Regions from separate parts of the Streptomyces sp. NPDC005303 genome, predicted to be linked through region 3. Evidence: riboswitches for the same ligand, from Rfam matches in the RefSeq annotation. Region 3 holds a riboswitch; each other region holds the start of a gene.
What was found. A riboswitch is a leader RNA that binds a small molecule or an ion and turns the genes downstream of it on or off. The one in region 3 is predicted to bind thiamine pyrophosphate.
Positions count from the first base shown of each region.

Region 1: linked by a shared signal. The riboswitch ahead of ABZT93_RS13455 (thiamine ABC transporter substrate-binding protein) and the one ahead of thiO (glycine oxidase ThiO) in region 3 are both predicted to bind thiamine pyrophosphate.
Region 2: linked by a shared signal. The riboswitch ahead of thiC (phosphomethylpyrimidine synthase ThiC) and the one ahead of thiO (glycine oxidase ThiO) in region 3 are both predicted to bind thiamine pyrophosphate.

Region 1 covers NZ_JBEXGM010000007.1:140,672-146,769, reverse strand. Annotated here, with positions in the region: gene ABZT93_RS13465 (hypothetical protein) at 273-488, shown strand; gene rlmN (23S rRNA (adenine(2503)-C(2))-methyltransferase RlmN) at 1,217-2,323, shown strand; TPP riboswitch at 2,346-2,453, shown strand; gene ABZT93_RS13455 (thiamine ABC transporter substrate-binding protein) at 2,450-3,526, shown strand; gene ABZT93_RS13450 (iron ABC transporter permease) at 3,502-5,172, shown strand; gene ABZT93_RS13445 (ABC transporter ATP-binding protein) at 5,173-6,098, shown strand, end outside.
Region 2 covers NZ_JBEXGM010000011.1:88,121-94,218, forward strand. Annotated here, with positions in the region: gene ABZT93_RS18250 (SsgA family sporulation/cell division regulator) at 1-168, shown strand, start outside; gene ABZT93_RS18255 (YibE/F family protein) at 606-2,087, opposite strand; gene ABZT93_RS18260 (hypothetical protein) at 2,004-2,426, shown strand; TPP riboswitch at 2,444-2,633, shown strand; gene thiC (phosphomethylpyrimidine synthase ThiC) at 2,626-4,401, shown strand; gene ABZT93_RS18270 (hypothetical protein) at 4,508-5,371, opposite strand; gene ABZT93_RS18275 (metallophosphoesterase) at 5,565-6,098, opposite strand, start outside.
Region 3 covers NZ_JBEXGM010000012.1:4,110-10,207, forward strand. Annotated here, with positions in the region: gene pknB (Stk1 family PASTA domain-containing Ser/Thr kinase) at 1-1,149, opposite strand, end outside; gene ABZT93_RS18880 (thiazole synthase) at 1,268-2,062, opposite strand; gene thiS (sulfur carrier protein ThiS) at 2,066-2,266, opposite strand; gene thiO (glycine oxidase ThiO) at 2,263-3,420, opposite strand; TPP riboswitch at 3,418-3,530, opposite strand; gene ABZT93_RS18895 (hypothetical protein) at 3,583-3,954, shown strand; gene ABZT93_RS18900 (FAD-dependent oxidoreductase) at 3,987-5,210, shown strand; gene ABZT93_RS18905 (Rv2175c family DNA-binding protein) at 5,747-6,098, shown strand, end outside.

The sequences.
Region 1 (6,098 bases), on a different contig from region 3:
TCGCAAACGACGAGGTTCTTCCAGGAATGCGCCGAAATCGCAGTCGACGGGCGCATCGGAGCGCAGACGTGGTCGTTCCTCTCCTTCTGGGCCAATCAAACAGACGCCCCGTTCGACTGCTGACCGGATCGAGGACTCACGTACACAGGCAAAGCAAGTGCCGCATGAGTCCTCGTCACCTCGCCAGTCCCCGGCCGCCGCAGTCCACGCGACTGGCCCATGCGACACTCAGGCGCCCCTTTTTCGGGGGCGTACCTGACTCAGGAGTGCGCATGACTCCGCGCCTGAAGCGACTCGGCAACGGACTGATGACCTGCATAGCCGTCGTATGGTGCGGCCACCAGGCCTTGTACGGCGAGGGAGGGCTACGCATCGTGTCCATCGCCTTGTTGATCGTGGGCACGGTGACCGCCATTGGCGCGATCCTCGATCACGTCCTTCCTCGACCGAGGCGACGCCGATCGCCCGACAAGCGAGACGCGGCCTGAGGCTCCTGCAGCCACTCGTTCTCCAGGGTGACGCGTGCTGGAACGTCTTCGCCGACGAGATGGCCGTGACCGACGGGGCTACCACTCCCCCGAGGCCGGAGCCGGATCCCGACGACGTCTCATGGATCGATCCTCCGACTTGCCCCGGATGCGGTGCCTTCGTTCGCATCTACCCGACCACCTACGACCGATGGGTCAGTCTCGCCACGGTGGAGATGCCCGCCAAGGACGTCCCAGAGCCCTTCCGCGGGCGTCTGATGAAGCTGCCGGACCTATCCCGCGTCACGACCGAAATCGTGGCCGTACGGGTCCGTGCAATCGATCCCCTGCCCGGCGAGTCTGTCGTCCCGGCCCACCGCATGATGTGCGGCCCCGCCCGGCCAGAGTTGTAGATCACAGCAGGGAGCCGGCGCGTGCCCCCGGCGTGCCTGATCGGGTGGTGACAGGTCAGCGACTCGCCGGCTCAGACAGCATCCGCGTACGCGATCTTCCGAGCTGGTGATCATTCCTCGGACGCGGAGAAGTCTTCGCCGGCACCATGAGGCCCGAGATCTGCTCCGCGCAGGTGGACCATTACGGCAGCCAGTGTTGGCTCAGCCAGGGCATACGGCGCCTGCGGCCGGGCCGTCCCTGGGCCGTCCGGCGCCGACAGTCGGCACCCACAGGTGACCACCCCCACCCCGCTCCGGCCTGGGCTCCCGGTGATGATCTGCCACACTGGAAGGGTTATGCCTGCACCCGGAGAACTCACTTTCGTCGCCCCCCGCGGAGCCCAGAAGCCGCCGCGGCACCTCGCCGACCTCACGCCCGCCGAGCGCAAGGAGGTCGTGGCGGGGATCGGGGAGAAGCCGTTTCGTGCGAAGCAGCTCTCGCAGCACTACTTCGCGCGGTACGCGCACGACCCGGCGGAGTGGACGGACATCCCGGCCGGGGCGCGCGGCAAGCTCCAGGAGGCGTTGCTTCCCGAGCTCATGACCGTCGTACGGCATCTGTCGACCGACCAGGGGACCACGCGCAAGACGCTGTGGCGGCTGTTCGACGGGACGCTCGTGGAGTCGGTGCTGATGCGGTACCCGGACCGGGTGACCATGTGCATCAGTTCGCAGGCCGGGTGCGGGATGAACTGTCCCTTCTGCGCCACGGGGCAGGCGGGGCTGGACCGGAATCTGTCCACCGCCGAGATCGTCCATCAGATCGTGGACGGGATGCGGGCGCTGCGGGACGGGGAGGTGCCGGGCGGGCCCGCGCGGCTCTCCAACATCGTCTTCATGGGGATGGGCGAGCCGCTCGCCAACTACAAGCGGGTGACGCAGTCCATCCGCGCGCTCACCGATCCCGCTCCTGACGGGCTCGGGCTCTCGCAGCGGGGCATCACCGTGTCGACCGTCGGGCTCGTGCCGGCCATCCACCGGTTCTCCGACGAGGGCTTCAAGTGCCGGCTCGCGATCTCCCTGCACGCGCCCGACGACGAGCTGCGCGACACCCTCGTGCCCGTGAACACCCGGTGGAAGGTGCGCGAGGTCCTCGACGCCGGGTTCGAGTACGTGGAGAAGAGCGGGCGTCGGCTGTCGATCGAGTACGCCCTCATCCGGGACATCAACGACCAGGCTTGGCGGGGGGACCGGCTCGGGCGGCTGCTCAAGGGCAAGCCCGTGCACGTCAACCTCATCCCGCTGAACCCGACCCCCGGGTCCAAGTGGACCGCCTCGCGGCCCGAGGACGAGAAGGCGTTCGTCGAGGCCATCGCCGCCCATGGTGTGCCGGTGACGATCCGGGACACCCGTGGGCAGGAGATCGACGGGGCCTGTGGTCAGCTGGCGGCCACCGAGCGGTAATCTTTGCCTGTACGTACATCTTCATATCCGACAGGGGAGCGCCACAGCGCTGAGAGTGCGGCAATCGGGCCGCAGACCCTCTGAACCTCGCCCAGGTCATTCTGGGTAGGAAGTTCGGTCATCACCGTGAACAACAAGAAGTTTTTCGCTGCCGTCGTCGGCCTCGGCCTGGTCACGCTGTCCGCGTGCGGGTCGTCGTCCGACAAGGGCAGCAGCTCCGACTCCAAGACCGTCACCCTCGTCAGCCACGACTCCTGGGCCGTCTCCAAGAGCGTCCTCGCCGACTTCGAGAAGAAGTCCGGCTACAAGGTCAAGGTCCTGGAGGACGGCGACGCCGGGCAGGCCGTCAACAAGGCCATCCTGACCAAGGACAACCCGCAGGGCGACGTCTTCTTCGGCGTCGACAACACCCTGCTGTCCCGCGCGCTCGACAACGGGCTCTTCCAGTCGTACGAGGCGAAGGGCTCGGACCGGATCAAGGACGAGTACCGGGTCGACCAGGACAAGCACCGGGTCACCCCCATCGACACGGGCGACATCTGCGTCAACTACGACAAGGCCTGGTTCACCGAGCACAAGCTCCAGCCGCCGACGTCGTACGACGATCTGATCAAGCCCGCCTACAAGAACCTCCTCGTCACCGAGAACGCCTCCACCTCCTCGCCGGGCCTCGGCTTCCTTCTCGGGAGCGCCGCGAAGTACGGCGACGACGGCTGGCAGGGCTACTGGAAGAAGCTCAAGGCCAACGGCGTCAAGGTCGTCGACGGCTGGGAGCAGGCCTACAACGAGGAGTTCTCCGGGTCGGCCGGAGGCAAGAAGGCCAAGGCCGACCGGCCGCTCGTCGTGTCGTACGCCTCCTCGCCGCCCGCCGAGGTGATCTACGCCGACCCGAAGCCGAAGACCGCGCCCACCGGGGTCGCCGACGGCACCTGCTTCCGGCAGACCGAGTACGCCGGGCTGCTGAGCAACGCCAAGAACACCAAGGGCGGCAAGGCGTTCCTGGACTTCCTGCTCACCAAGGAGTTCCAGGACGACATGCCGCTCAACATGTTCGTGTATCCGGTCGTCGAGGGCGCCCAGGTGCCCGCCGAGTTCACGAAGTACGGTCCGCAGGCCAAGGATCCCGAGACCATGGACCCGGCGAAGATCGCCGACAACCGTGACGACTGGGTCAAGTCATGGACCTCGCTCGTACTGAAGTAAGGCCCCGCCAGGGCTTCAGGAACGCGGCGGCCCGGCTCGGGCTGGTGGCCGTGCCCGTCGCGTTCTTCGCGGTCTTCTTCGCCTATCCCGTCGCCGCGATCGTCACGCGCGGACTCAAGGCCGACGGGACCTGGCAGCTCGGCAGGATCACCGACGTCCTCGCCCAGCCGGACATCCGGCACGTCCTGTGGTTCACCACCTGGCAGGCGCTCGTCTCGACAGCGCTCACGCTCCTGGTCGCACTCCCCGGCGCGTATGTCTTCGCGCGCTTCGACTTCCCCGGCAAGCAGGTCCTGCGGGCCGTGGTCACCGTCCCCTTCGTGCTGCCGACCGTCGTCGTCGGCACGGCCTTCCTGGCGCTCGTCGGAAGGGGCGGCCTCACGGACGACCTGTGGGGCGTACGGCTGGACACCACCGTGTGGGCGATCCTGCTCGCGCACGTCTTCTTCAACTACGCGGTCGTCGTACGGACCGTCGGCGGACTGTGGGCCCAGCTGGATCCGCGTCAGGAGGAGGCCGCGCGGATGCTGGGCGCGTCCCGGCCGGCGGCCTGGCGGACCGTCACGCTGCCCGCGCTCGCGCCCGCCGTGGCCGCCGCCGCGCTGATGGTCTTCCTCTTCACCTTCACCTCCTTCGGTGTGGTGCAGATCCTCGGCGGGCCGACCTTCTCGACCCTCGAGGTGGAGATCTACCGGCAGACCTCCGAGATCTTCGACCTGTCCACGGCCGCCGTGCTGACGCTGATCCAGTTCGCCGCGGTGGGCGCGGTCCTCGCCCTGCACGCCTGGACCGTACGGCGCCGGGAGAGCGCGCTGCGGCTCGTGGACGCGTCCGTCACCGCCCGACGGCCGCGCGGCGCGGGGGAGTGGGGGCTGCTGGCCGGGGTCGTCGGCAGCGTCGCCGTACTCCTGGTACTGCCGCTCGCCGTGCTCGTCCAGCGGTCGCTCGGCGCCCCCGGCTTCGGCTATTACCGGGCGCTGACCCGCGACGACGGCGGGGTCTTCCTCGTCGCGCCGATCGAGGCGGTCGGGAACTCGCTGGAGTACGCCCTCGCCGCGACCGCCATCGCGGTGCTGGTCGGAGGACTCGCGGCGACCGCGCTGACACGGCGGGACGCGGGGCGGTTCGTGCGGGGCTTCGACGCGCTGCTGATGCTGCCGCTCGGGGTGTCCGCGGTGACCGTGGGCTTCGGGTTCCTGATCTCCCTCGACGAGCCGCCGCTGGACCTCAGGCAGTCGTGGATCCTGGTGCCGCTCGCGCAGGCGCTGGTCGGGGTGCCGTTCGTCGTCCGGACCATGCTGCCCGTGCTGCGGGCCGTCGACCACCGGCTGCGGGAGGCCGCGGCCGTGCTCGGGGCCTCGCCGTGGCGGGTGTGGCGGGAGGTCGATCTGCCCATGGTGCGGCGGGCGTTGCTGATCGCGGCGGGCTTCGCTTTCGCCGTGTCGCTGGGCGAGTTCGGGGCGACCGTGTTCATCGCGCGGCCCGACAACCCGACGCTGCCGGTCGCCGTGGCCCGGCTGCTCGGACGTGCCGGGGACCTCAACTACGGCCAGGCGATGGCTCTTTCGACGATCCTGATGGTGGTGTGCGCGGTGGCGCTGCTGGTCCTCGAACGGCTGCGGACCGACCGGACCGGGGAGTTCTAGATGCTGCTGAGCCTTCAGGACGCGACCGTACGGTTCGGTGGGCGAGCCGTGCTCGACGGGGTGGGCCTCGATGTCGCCGAGCACGAGATCGTGTGTGTGCTCGGCCCCAGCGGAAGCGGCAAGTCGACACTGCTGCGGGCGGTGGCCGGGCTCCAACCACTGGACCATGGGCGGGTGTTGCTCGACGGGTGCGACCAGGGCGCGGTGCCCGCGCACAAGCGCGGGGTCGGGCTGATGTTCCAGGACCACCAGTTGTTCCCGCAGCGGGACGTGGGTGCCAACGTGGCCTTCGGGCTGCGGATGCACGGGGCCGGAAAGGGTCGACAGGACGAGCGGGTACGGGAGTTGCTCGACCTCGTCGGCCTTCCGGGCGCCGGTCGCCGTGCCGTGGCCGCGCTCTCCGGCGGTGAGCAGCAGCGGGTCGCGCTGGCCCGGGCGCTCGCCCCGCGCCCCCGGCTGCTGATGCTCGACGAGCCGCTCGGGCAGCTGGACCGGTCACTGCGGGAGCGGCTGGTCGTCGAACTGCGTGAGCTGTTCGGTCGGTTGGGCACCACCGTGCTCGCGGTCACCCACGACCAGGGCGAGGCCTTCGCGCTCGCCGACCGGGTCGTGGTGATGCGGGACGGACGGATCGCCCAGTCCGGGACGCCTCTTGAGGTGTGGCAGCGTCCGGCGGACGAGTTCGTGGCCCGCTTCCTCGGCTTCCAGAACGTGGTCGAGGGGACGGTGGCTGGCGAGGTGGCGGACACGGCATGGGGCAAGGTGCCGGTGCCCTCGGGAGCCGCCCAGGGCATCCGGAGCGTGCTGGTGCGGCCCGCGGGAGTGCGGCTCGTGGCGGCCGACGAGGGGCTGCGCTGCACGGTCGCCGCGCGCACCTTCAAGGGCACGCATGTCGCCGTACAACTGCACCCCTCGGAAGGCGACGG
Region 2 (6,098 bases), on a different contig from region 3:
GGCGGCGACCAGGCCCTGTTCCGCTCGTCGACGGCGCCGATCATCGCCTTCCTGGACCGCACCGACAAACTGGTGCCGCTGGGCCAGGAGGCCGCGCTGGCCGATTTCGACACCCATCTCGACGAGGCGCTGGACAGGATCCTGGCGGAGGAGCAGAGCGCGGGCTGATGCCGTCGACGGCGAGGTGCGGGAGCGCTTCAGCGTGGGACGGGAGGGTGCAGGAACGCTTCTGCCGAGGTTGGGGCGGCAGGGTCGGGCAGGGAATTGGGGCCGTGGCTAGGGATTTGGGGCTGTGGCTGGGAGGGGGGGTGGCACCCGAGTCGGGGCACGGGGAGGTGTCCCGATCGGATCGGGATGCGGTGATTGATTCAAATCGGGGCGTGGACGCCGCAGGAACGACCAGGCAGCGGGTCGCTCTTGCCCGTGCAATTTCTATGGCGAGCAGGTTTCCTCGTAGGAGCCGGGAGCCGGGAGCCGGGAGCCGGGAGCCGGGAGCCGGGAGCCGGGAGCCGGGAGCGTAGGAGTTGGGGAACCGGGCCAGGGCCCGGAACCGGAGTTCGGATCCGTGACGCACAGCCCCGGCTCACCCCCCGGACAGGCCCCTCTCAGCGCCTGCGCCGGCGACCTTTCCCACCGCGTCCCGCTGCGGGCCGACTGTCGGCCGTGCCCGCGCTCGCACTCGTCGCCGGTACGGGCGCCCCCGCCCCCGCCGCAGCCTCCGCCCCCGGTCGGTCGGCCGAGACCACCAGGGCCGCCAGGGCCGTCGTGACCGGAACCGAGGCGACGAGGCCGATCGAGCCGACCAATGTGCGCACGATCTCCTCCGCGACCAGCTCGCTGTTGGCGACGGTCCCCACACTGGACTGCGCGATGGAGAAGAGCAGGAGCAGCGGCAACGCGGCACCGGCGTAGGCGAGGACGAGGGTGTTGACGACGGACGCGATGTGGTCGCGGCCGATCCGGATACCCGCGCGGTACAGCCCACGCCAGCCCATGGTCGGGTTGGCCTCGTGCAGCTCCCAGACCGCCGACGTCTGCGTGACCGTCACGTCGTCGAGGACACCGAGGGAGCCGATGATGACCCCGGCGAGCAGCAGACCGCTCATGTCGATCGACGGGTACAGCCCGTGGATGAGCCCGGTGTTGTCATCCGTGTTGCCCGTCAGTGCGGCCCAGCCGATGAATTGCGAGCCGAGGATGCCGATCAGTACCAGGGAGATCAGCGTCCCCAGTACCGCGACGGAGGTGCGGGCCGACAGACCGTGGCACATGTAGAGGGCGATGAGCATGATGGCGCTCGCCCCGACCACCGCCACGAGCAGCGGGTTCGAGCCCTGCAGGATCGCGGGCAGGACGAAGAAGTTCAGCAGCAGGAAGCTGACGGCCAGCGCGACCAGTGCCATGACACCGCGCATTCGTCCGACGACCACGACGGCCAGCGCGAAGATGCCGGCGAGCAGTCCCATCGGGAATTTGCGGTTCACGTCGGTGACCGAGTACTGGAGGTCCTTGGGCGCGGAGGGTTCGTAGGCGACCACAACCTTCTCGCCCTCGTGCAACTGCCGCGACTGGTCCGGCTGGACGATCTCAGTGAAGGTACGGCCCTTGTCGTCTCCGGTGTCGACCCGGATCGTCGCCTTCTTGCAGGTGCCGTTCGCCTGCTGCTCGGCGGACGAGCCCTCGGCGGTGGAGGTGTCCCCGGTCGGGGTCTCCCCCGAGGCGTTCACCGACTTGCAGCTGACGCTCACGACCTTGCTGACCGTGGCCTGCTGGGTCTGCCGGTCGAAGCCGACCCCGGTGCGTTCGTGCGCCGGGGCACCACCGGGCCACAGCACCCCGAGCCCTACCACCACGGCTACGCCGAACGGGATGAGGATCGCCGCGATGACCTTGCGCAGGTGCTTGGAGACGGGAGTGGCCGGCCCATGGCTATGACTGTGCGAGTGACCGTGCCCACGGTCGGAGCCGGGCATGCTCCCATGCCCATGCCCATGCCCATGCCCATGCCCATCACCGGAACCATGCCCATGCCCGTCATCGGATCCATGGCCACGCCCCTGCCCGTCGTGGCCACCACCGTCACCCAGACCGCCGCCACCACCGCCTGGGGCAGCGTGGCTCACGCCTGGACCGCGGCCGTAGCCGTGACCGCCGCCATGCGCGCCACTGTGCTGCTCCTGCTCATGCCAGCCGCCGACCCCGCCGACCCCGCCGACCCCGCCGACCCCGCCGACCCCGCCGGCCCCACCAGCCCCACCGTCTCCGAAGCCATCGCGGGAGCCGCTGCCCGGGCCGTGCCCAGGGCCGTTTCCGGAGCCAGGCCGGCGCGGAGGCTCGGGGGGCGGGTACGGGGGCTGATGCGTCGTGGTCACCGCCCGATCATCGCAAGAACGACAGGGGCCCTCTGTTCACCGCGCCCGAATTGACGCTAGCGTGGAGCCACCTTTGTACACGCGGGAGCTCGGAGCACCGGGCTGAGAGGGCGCTGACCTCCGTCCCAGCGATGTTTCACGTGGAACGTCATCTCAAGCGAGTGACGTTCCCCACGAAACGTCGGCAGACGGAAGCCGCTGCGTCGACCGCCGAACCTGTTACCGGGTAATGCCGGCGTAGGGAGTAGGTCTCATGACCATCAAGGACGCGCGCACGCCTGCCTCCGACCAGCTCGACGAGGCCGGGAAGTCCATCGGCTGGCACAAGGCGTACGTCGAGGGCTCGCGCCCCGATCTGCGGGTGCCGGTCCGACAGGTGCACCTCACCAACGGGCAGTCGGTCACGTTGTACGACACCTCGGGCCCGTACACCGATCCGCTCGCGGAGACGGATGTCCGTCGGGGCCTTCTGCCGCTGCGGGAGAACTGGATCATCGCCCGCGGGGACACCGAGGAGTACGCGGGGCGTCCCGTGCGCCCCGAGGACGACGGCATCAAGCACACCTCACCGCGGGGAGGTCTCCGTAACCTCGACGCGGTCTTCCCGGGGCGGTCCCGCCAGCCGCGCCGCAGCCGTGACGGCCAGGCGGTCACACAGCTCGCCTATGCCCGACGCGGTGAGATCACACCGGAGATGGAGTACGTGGCCATCCGGGAGAACGTTGCTCCCGAGGTGGTCCGTGAGGAGATCGCGGCGGGCCGCGCGGTGCTGCCGGCGAACGTCAACCACCCGGAGATCGAGCCGATGATCATCGGCAAGCGGTTCCTGGTGAAGGTCAACGCCAACATCGGCAACTCGGCGGTGACCTCCTCCATCGAGGAGGAGGTCGAGAAGATGACCTGGGCGACCCGCTGGGGCGCCGACACGGTCATGGACCTGTCCACCGGCCGCAACATCCACACCACCCGTGAGTGGGTGCTGCGCAACTCCCCCGTCCCCATCGGCACGGTGCCGCTCTACCAGGCACTGGAGAAGGTCGACGGCCGCGCGGAGGAGCTGACCTGGGAGATCTACAAGGACACGGTCATCGAGCAGGCCGAGCAGGGCGTGGACTACATGACGGTCCACGCGGGCGTGCGCCTGCCGTACGTACCCCTGACGGCCAACCGCAAGACCGGCATCGTCTCGCGCGGCGGCTCGATCATGGCGGCGTGGTGCCTGGCGCACCACAAGGAGTCGTTCCTGTACGAGAACTTCGAGGAATTGTGCGAGATCCTCGCCGCCTATGACGTCACGTACTCGCTGGGCGACGGCCTCAGGCCCGGCTCGATCGCGGACGCCAACGACGAGGCGCAGTTCGCGGAGTTGCGCACGCTGGGGGAACTCAACCGGATCGCGAAGCGTTTCAACGTACAGACCATGATCGAGGGCCCGGGACACGTCCCGATGCACAAGATCAAGGAGAATATCGACCTTCAGCAGGAGATCTGCGATGAAGCTCCGTTCTATACGCTCGGCCCGCTGACCACGGACGTCGCGCCGGCCTACGACCACATCACCTCGGGCATCGGCGCCGCCATGATCGCCTGGTGGGGCACAGCGATGCTCTGCTACGTCACGCCCAAGGAGCACCTGGGCCTGCCCAACCGGGACGACGTCAAGACGGGTGTCATCACCTACAAGATCGCCGCCCACGCGGCCGACCTCGCCAAGGGACACCCAGGCGCCCAGGAGTGGGACGACGCCCTCTCCGACGCCCGCTTCGAGTTCCGCTGGGAGGACCAGTTCAACCTGGCCCTCGACCCCGACACGGCCCGGGAGTTCCACGACGAGACCCTCCCGGCCGAACCGGCCAAGACGGCTCACTTCTGCTCGATGTGCGGGCCGAAGTTCTGCTCGATGAAGATCTCCCAGGACATCCGCCGCCGTCACGGCGGCAGTCAGGGGGAGATCGAGGAGGGCATGGCCCAGAAGTCGAAGGAGTTCGCGGCGGCGGGCAACCGGGTCTATCTGCCGATCGCCGACTGAGGCGGGCGATCCGTCGGCGGCCGAACCGTCGGCGGGTGGCCCGCGGTCGGGTCTTCGGCTTGCGCTCCCCGTGGTGGGGGCGCAAGCCGAGGGGCTGTGCCGGGTGTCATTCCGGCTGGTGCTCCGGCCCCCCGAAGTCCGGGCTGGTGTAGTCCGGGCTGGTGAAGCTCGGGCGGGAACCGGAGGCTCCTTCGTCCGGGCTGCTGAAGCCCGGGCGGTCGTAGCCCAGGCTGGGCATCCGGCTGGTCGGCGCGGGCGGTGCCGTGTGGTGCAGTGCGGCGGTGCCGGGATCGGTCAGTGCCTCTCTGAGGAAGGGGAGGAGGCCGCGTTCCAGCAGGGCCTCGCGCCAGGCGTCCCTGGCCCGTGCCACCTCCTCGCTGAGTTCGCCGTACCCCGCGTCCGGCGAGGGCCGGTTGCGCAGGGCGGTGAGCAGCAGGCCGCCGGCGGCGACCAGGATCGCGGCCGCGGTCAGGGCGCCGAACACCCACCCGATGGTGATCATGGCGTGGGCGAACGCCGGTGGTGGGCTGAGCATCTGGAGGATGTAGCCGACGAGCAGGAAGATCGCCGCGGCGATTCCGGCGAGGACGGGCGTCAGGACGGCGGCGACGGCGACGGCGCCCGCACCGGCGGTCTCGGCGACCTCTCCCATGGTGGTGGCGAGCCCCATCGCACCCGTGCCCGAGTCGGCGGGACCGGGTTCGTGCACGGACGACAGGGTGGACGGCGTCGCCGGGCGGCGCTGTTCCTCGCGGACCTTCACGTAGTACTGGTACTCGGTCGCCGCGGCCGCCGTGATGAGTGCGGTGGCGTTGAGCGCCATGGTGCGCAGCTGTTCGGGGTTCAGCCGCTGTCCGACAGCGGCCAGTTCCGGGCGGGTAGGGGCGGAGCGCAGCGCCTCGTCGAGGATCCGCTCGTACTCCTGGCGGTCCTCGCTGTGCAGGTGCTGCGGAACGCTGTTCATGTGCATCCCCCGATGCTCCGTAGGGCTTGGGGCTCGCATGCCAACGAGCCGTCGGGCAGAAACGGAGGGGAGCCTGCTACGGATAAGCCGATGGTAGAGCGGTCACGGCACACGGTGACAGGGGGTTTCCAGAAATTGGCCTCTGGCCTGCGCGGTCGATGGTCGGTCCGCCGTGGGGGAACGTCTGCCCTGTGAAGGTTCAGATATCCAGGGGCAGTTGCTGGACCAGCAGTTTTCCGGCCATGGTCACTCCGCCGTCCATGGCGATGGCCAGACCGTCGGCGTAGATGTGCGGTCCCTCGACCACCGGACCGGATTCCTCCTTGTCGTCCTCGGAGCCCACTTCGCCGAGCAGATAGGGGATCGGGCTGTGGCCGTGGACGATGCGGGTGCCGCCGTATGTGTCGAGCAGGGAGCGCACATGGTCGGCGCCGCCTTCGTCACGGAAGGAGAAGCGCTTGGTGAGTTTCCGGAACAGGTCCCAGACCTCGTCCGCGTCATTGCGCGTGAGGGTCTCGCGGACGGTGTCGTTGACCGCCTCGATCGAGTCGCCGTAGTCGAGGTAGGCGGTGGTGTCGGAGTGCACGAGCAGATGCCCGTCCACCTCCTCGACGGCGTCGAGGCGGGCCATCCACTGCAGGTGATGGTCCTGGAGGCGGTCCATGTCGGTCTTCTGGCCGCCGTTGAGGAGCCAGGCCGCCTGGAAGGTGGCGGTGCCCGCGCCGGAGTTGAC
Region 3 (6,098 bases):
CCGGGTGAACTGGCCGGAGTTGATGTACCAGACGCCCGCGCCGAGCCCGAGGGCCAGCAGGACCGCGGCGACGATCAGGAGCGGGCCGCGCCGGGTACCGCCGGAGGAGCGGTCACGCCGGGACGGCGGGGGCGCGGGGCTCTCCAGGACGCTGGTGCGGTGATACCCCGGCTCGGGCTCGTCCTCGTTGACCGGCAGCAGACGGGGCACGGTCAGGGTGCGCGGGATCACGCTCGTACGGTTCTCGGCGCCCGCATAGTCCGCGGTGAGCGCCTGCGGCGGCACCGCGTCCAGCTGGTCGGCGCTCAGCCGGTCACGGGCCTCGCGGGTCTGCGCGAGCAGTGCCACGGCGTCGTACGGGCGCAGGTCCGGGGTGCGGGCGGTGGCCGAGGCGACCAGCTCGTCCAGTTCGTACGGCAGTCCCGGGACCGCGGCCGAGGGGGGCGGGACGTCCTCGTGGAGGTGCTTGTAGAGGACTATGGCGGGGGAGTCGCCCTCGTGCGGCTGGCTGCCGGTCAGCATCTCGTACAGCACGACACCGCACGCGTACACGTCGACGCGGGCGTCGGCGGCGCCCGGCTGCTCGATCTGCTCGGGTGAGAGGTAGGACACCGTCCCGAGGACGGCTCCGGTGGTACTGGTCACGGTGTTCACGGACCGCACCAGACCGAAGTCGGCGACCTTGACCCGGCCGTCGTCCCCTATCAGGACGTTCTCCGGCTTCATGTCCCGGTGCACGAAACCGGCGCGATGCGCGGCGCCGAGTGCGGCCAGGACCGGCTCCAGGATGTCCAGGGCGGCGCGCGGCTGCAGGGCCCCGCGCTCGCGCAGCACGTCACGCAGGGTGCAGCCGGCGACGTACTCCATGGCGAGGTAGACGTACGACCCGTCGGTGCCCTGGTCGAAGACCTGCACGACGTGGGGGTGGGCGAGCCGGGCGACGGACTTGGCCTCCCGGATGAACCGCTCGACGAAGGTCCCGTCCGCGGCGAGCGCGGGGTGCATCACCTTGAGCGCGAGCACGCGGTCCAGACGGGTGTCCAGGGCCCGGTAGACCGTGGCCATCCCGCCGACCGCGATCCGCGCGTCCACGCGATAGCGGCCGTCGAGCACCTGCCCGACCAGCGGGTCCTGAAGGGTCGTATCCACGCAGGCGAGTCTACGAGCCGCCGCCGACAGTCCATCCGGTTCGGCGGATTTGGCGGCCGTACTGCAGCTGACCTGTGACGGAGGTCGCACCTGGTCGTGTCCCAGGTCGAACGTGTGTTCAGAATGCCGGACGTTCCGGATCCAGTACGGCCCTGCCCTCCACCGGCGACGACGCCTCGGCGAAATGCCGCCGGGGGATGCGTCCCGCCCGGTAGGCCAGCCGCCCCGCCTCCACCGCATGCCGCATCGCGTGCGCCATCAGCTCCGGCTCTTGCGCCCGCGTCACCGCTGAGGCGAGCATCACACCCGCGCACCCCAGTTCCATCGCCAGTGCCGCGTCCGACGCCGTGCCCGCCCCCGCGTCCAGGATCACCGGCACGCGCGCGTGCTCGACGATCAGCTGGAAGTTGTGCGGGTTGCGGATGCCGAGGCCCGAGCCGATCGGGGAGCCGAGCGGCATGATCGCCGCGCAGCCCACGTCCTCCAGCCTGCGGGCCAGCACGGGGTCGTCGTTGGTGTACGGCAGCACCGTGAAGCCGTCGTCCACCAGGGTCTCCGCCGCGTCCAGGAGCTCGATGGGGTCCGGCAGGAGGGTGCGCTCGTCCGCGATGACCTCCAGCTTGACCAGGTCGGTGCCGAGCGCCTCACGCGCGAGGCGGGCGGTCAGGACGGCCTCTCCGGCGGTGAAGCAGCCCGCCGTGTTCGGGAGCACCCGGATGCCGAGCTTCTCCAGCACGGACAGCACCGAGCCGTGCACCGAGGGGTTCACCCGGCGCATCGCGACCGTCGTCAGCTCCGTGCCGGAGGCGGCCAGCGCCCGCTCCAGCACCTCCAGGCTGGGCGCCCCGCCCGTGCCCATGATCAGCCGGGACGAGAAGGACGTACCAGCGATGACGAAGGGATCGTCGGCCATGGGTCAGCCTCCTTGGACGGCGGTGAGGACTTCCACGCGGTCTCCCTCGGAGAGGGGCGTCGAGGGCCACTGCGCGCGCGGGACGACGGTCTCGTTGAGCGCGGCGGCCACTCCGGAGGGCGCCGGCGTCAGCGCCCGCACGACGGCGTCGAGAGCCGTGCCGGGAGCGAACCGGCGCGGCTCCCCGTTGACGGAGATGTTCATGCCGGCTGCTCCACGGACTCCAGGAACCGCCTCGGGGTGAACGGGCGGGCCACCTCCGGCAGTTCACCGGTCGTCAGGGCGTGTGCCATCGCGTCCCCGGTGACCGGCGTCAGCAGCACACCGTTGCGGTAGTGCCCGGTGGCCAGCAGGAGGCCGGGCAGTTCCGTCGGGCCGAGCAGCGGGGCGTTGTCCGGGGAGCCGGGACGCAACCCCGCGCGGGTCTCCGTCAGCGGCAGCTCGGTGATGCCGGGGACCAGTTCGTGCGCGTCCCGCAGCAGTTCGTACACCCCGCCCGCGGTCACCGTCGTGTCCCAGCCCAGCTCCTCGCTGGTCGCGCCGATGACCAGCTCGCCGCTCTCGCGCGGCACCAGGTAGACCTGGCTGCCGCGCACGACGGCTCGCACGGTACGGCTCAGGAAGGGCGCGAGGCGCGGAGGCACGGTCAGGCGCAGCACCTGCCCCTTCACGGGCCGCACGGGAGGCAGGAGGGCCTGCGGGACCCCTTCCAGGCGGCCGCTGAGGCTCCCGGCGGCGAGCACCACCTGGCCCGCGCCCAGTTCCTCGCCGTCCGTGGTGGCGACCCCGGCGGCCCGGTCCCCTGCGACACGCAGACGTTGCGCCCAAGTGCGGTGGAACATCACACCCGCCCGCTCGCAGGCGGCCAGCAACGCGCGCGTGAGGCGGCGCGGATCGATCTGGTGGTCGCCGTCCACCCGCAGCCCGCCCCGCACGCCCGGCGCGAGCATCGGCTCCAGGCGTCGGCACTCCCGGCCGGACAGCCACTCCGACTCCAGACCCGACTGCCTCTGCAGCGCGTGCAGTTCGCGAAGATGAGCGCGGTCGTCGGCGTCCAGGGCGACGGCGAGCGTGCCGCACCGGCGGTAGCCCAGGTCGAGGCCGGTCAGTTCGGTGAGTTCGGCCGCGAAGCCGGGATAGCGGTGGGCGGAGGCGAGGTTCAGGCTCAGCAGGGTCTGCTCGCCGTAGTGCAGTTCGGTGACCGCGGCCAGCATCCCGGCGGCCACCTGGGCGGCCCCGCCGCCCGGTTCGGGGTCCAGCACGGCCGTGGTGAGACCGCGCTGAGCGGCCCGCCAGGCCGTGACCAGGCCGATGATGCCGCCCCCGACGACGAGGACGTCTGACGTACGTGAGGACATGGGCGTCCAGCCCCTCCCTTCGCCGGCATGACCCGGATCAGGTTCGTACGGTCGGAGGCCGCCCAGCCTCCCTCTCAGCCCGGTGCGTCCGGGCTCCCGCGAGTGCTCTACGTTGGCCACCCTAGCCCGTGCCCGCGCGCCTCTGTAAGGGAGCCTTCCACCATGCCCCGCTCGCTCGACGGCCTCGTCCTCGCCCCGGTGGCCGATCAGGCCCCAGGGCAGGTGGGTACGCGGACCCGGTTCACCTACCACGAGAAGGACGGGGAGATCTGGGCCGAGTACGCGGGCGGTGACGTCGTACGCGGACATCTCGTCGGCACGCGCGCGGGGGACCGCCTCGACTTCCGGTACGTCCAGCTCAAGCGCGACGGAACGACATCTTCCGGGCACTGTGTCTCGACCGTCGTGGAGCTTGCCGACGGCCGGGTGCGGCTGGAGGAGACGTGGGAGTGGGAGTCTCAGACGGGCAGCGGGACGAGTGTGGTGGAACAGGTGAACGAGGTTGTGCAGCAGGTCACGGCGCATGACTCCTGACTGACTGTTTGTCAGTTGACTATGGTGATCAAATGAGCGAGCAGACGCAGGCGCGGGCGCAGCGGCGGGTGGTCGTGGTCGGCGCGGGCATGGCCGGGGTGCAGACCGCGGTCGCCCTGCGCGAACAGGGCTTCTCCGGAACCGTCACGATCATCGGCGCGGAGCCCCATCAGCCGTACGACCGTCCGCCGCTCTCCAAGGCCGTACTGCTGGGCAAGGCCGAGGGCTCCGCCTTCGACGTGGACTTCGAGGCCCTCGGCATCGAACTGCTGCTGGGCCGCGAGGTGTCGGGGGTGCGCCCCGAAGCGCACGAACTGGACACCGAGGCCGGGCCCTTGCCGTACGACGTCCTGGTCCTCGCCACCGGCGCCGAACCGATCCGGCTGCCCGGCACGGAGGGTGTGCCCGGCGTGCATCTGCTGCGCACCCTGGACGACGCCGAGCGACTGCGCCCCGTCCTGGTCGGCCAGCACGACATCGTGGTCGTCGGCGCGGGCTGGATCGGCGCCGAGTTCGCCACCGCCGCGCGCGAGGCGGGCTGCGCGGTGACGGTCGTGGAAGCCGCCGACCGGCCCCTCGCGGGCGCGCTGCCCGCCGAGGTGGCGGCACCGATGACCTCCTGGTACGCCGACGCGGGCGCCGAATTGCGCACACGCGCGCGCGTGGAGCGTGTCGAGCCCGGCGCGGTCGTCCTGGACGACGGCTCCCGGGTGCCCGCGGGCGCCGTCCTGGTCGGTATCGGCGCCCGGCCCGCCACGGCCTGGCTCGCCGGTTCGGGCATCGAACTCGGCGCCCCCCACCGCGAGGTCGTCGCCGACGAGCGCCTGCGCACCTCCGTGCCGGACGTCTACGCGGTCGGCGACTGCGCCTCCTTCCCCTCGGGGAGGTACGGCGAGCGCCTGCTGGTCCACCACTGGGACAACGCCCTGCAGGGCCCCCGCACGGTGGCCGCCGACATCCTGGGCGAGACCCCCACGGTCTACGACCCGGTCCCGTACTTCTGGTCCGAGCAGTTCGGCCGCTTCGTCCAGTACGCCGGGCACCACGCCTCCGCCGACACGACCCTGTGGCGCGGCGAGCCGTCCGGTCCCGCCTGGACGGTGTGCTGGCTGCGCGAGAACCGCCTGGTGGCCCTCCTTGCGGTGGGCCGCCCCCGGGATCTGGCCCAGGGACGACGCCTCATCGAGGCGGGCACGGCGATGGACCCGGCCCTGCTGGTGGACCCGGCGAGGCCGCTGAAGGCGGCGACGGCGTAGACGGCCCGGCCGTCGCCCCCCGGGTGACGGCCGGGCCGCGGGTGGCCTCCCACACTCCCGTCCGGCGGCTGTTTCCGTCGGGTTGGTGAGCCGCCCCCGAGGGCTGTGGCGGTCGTCGTCCCTGGGCGGCGGCCGGGGCGCGGGTGGCCTTTCACGCTCCGTCCGACGGCCTGTTCCAGCCGTCACGGCGAGCCGTCCCACGGCATCGATGCCCGGTGGAGCCCCGAAGACCGCGAGCCACGGCCGGCCGACACACAGGCCTATGCCGGAGGCGTGGCGGCCGACCCAGCGCTTCTTCCCGATGCGACGGAAGAGTCGGCGGTCCGGCGGCGGTCGGTGGTACACCCGGTCGCCGGCTGCCGGTGGTACACCCGGTTGCCGCCGGCCGGAGGCGTCTCGGTGGGTCTCGGGTGGCCCGTTCCGCCGCTTCTTCCCGCCGTGGAGGGAAGGCGTGGGCGCCCCGCGGTACACCCCTCTGCCACCCGTGGAGGCGCCCCGGCTTCCGACTGTCAGTGCGGGATGGCACGCTTAATCCCGTGACCGAGATTGACGCAAAGATCGATGCTCTCGTCCCCGCCTGGCTCACCCTCCCCGACATCGCAGAGATGCTCGACGTCGAGGTGACGCGTGTGCGGCAGCTGGTCAAGGATGGCCAGCTCATCGCCGTACGCCGCGGTGAGAACCGCGCACTGCACGTCCCCGCCGCCTTCATCGACGGGGCCGAGCAGAAGGTCGTCAAGGGCCTGACCGGGACCCTGACGCTCCTCAGGGACGACGGCTTCTCCGACGAAGAGATGCTGGAGTGGCTCTTCACCCCCGACGAGAGCCTGCCCGGCACCCCCGCGCAGGCCCTGAGCGAGAATCGCGGCACGGAGGTGAAGCGCCGGG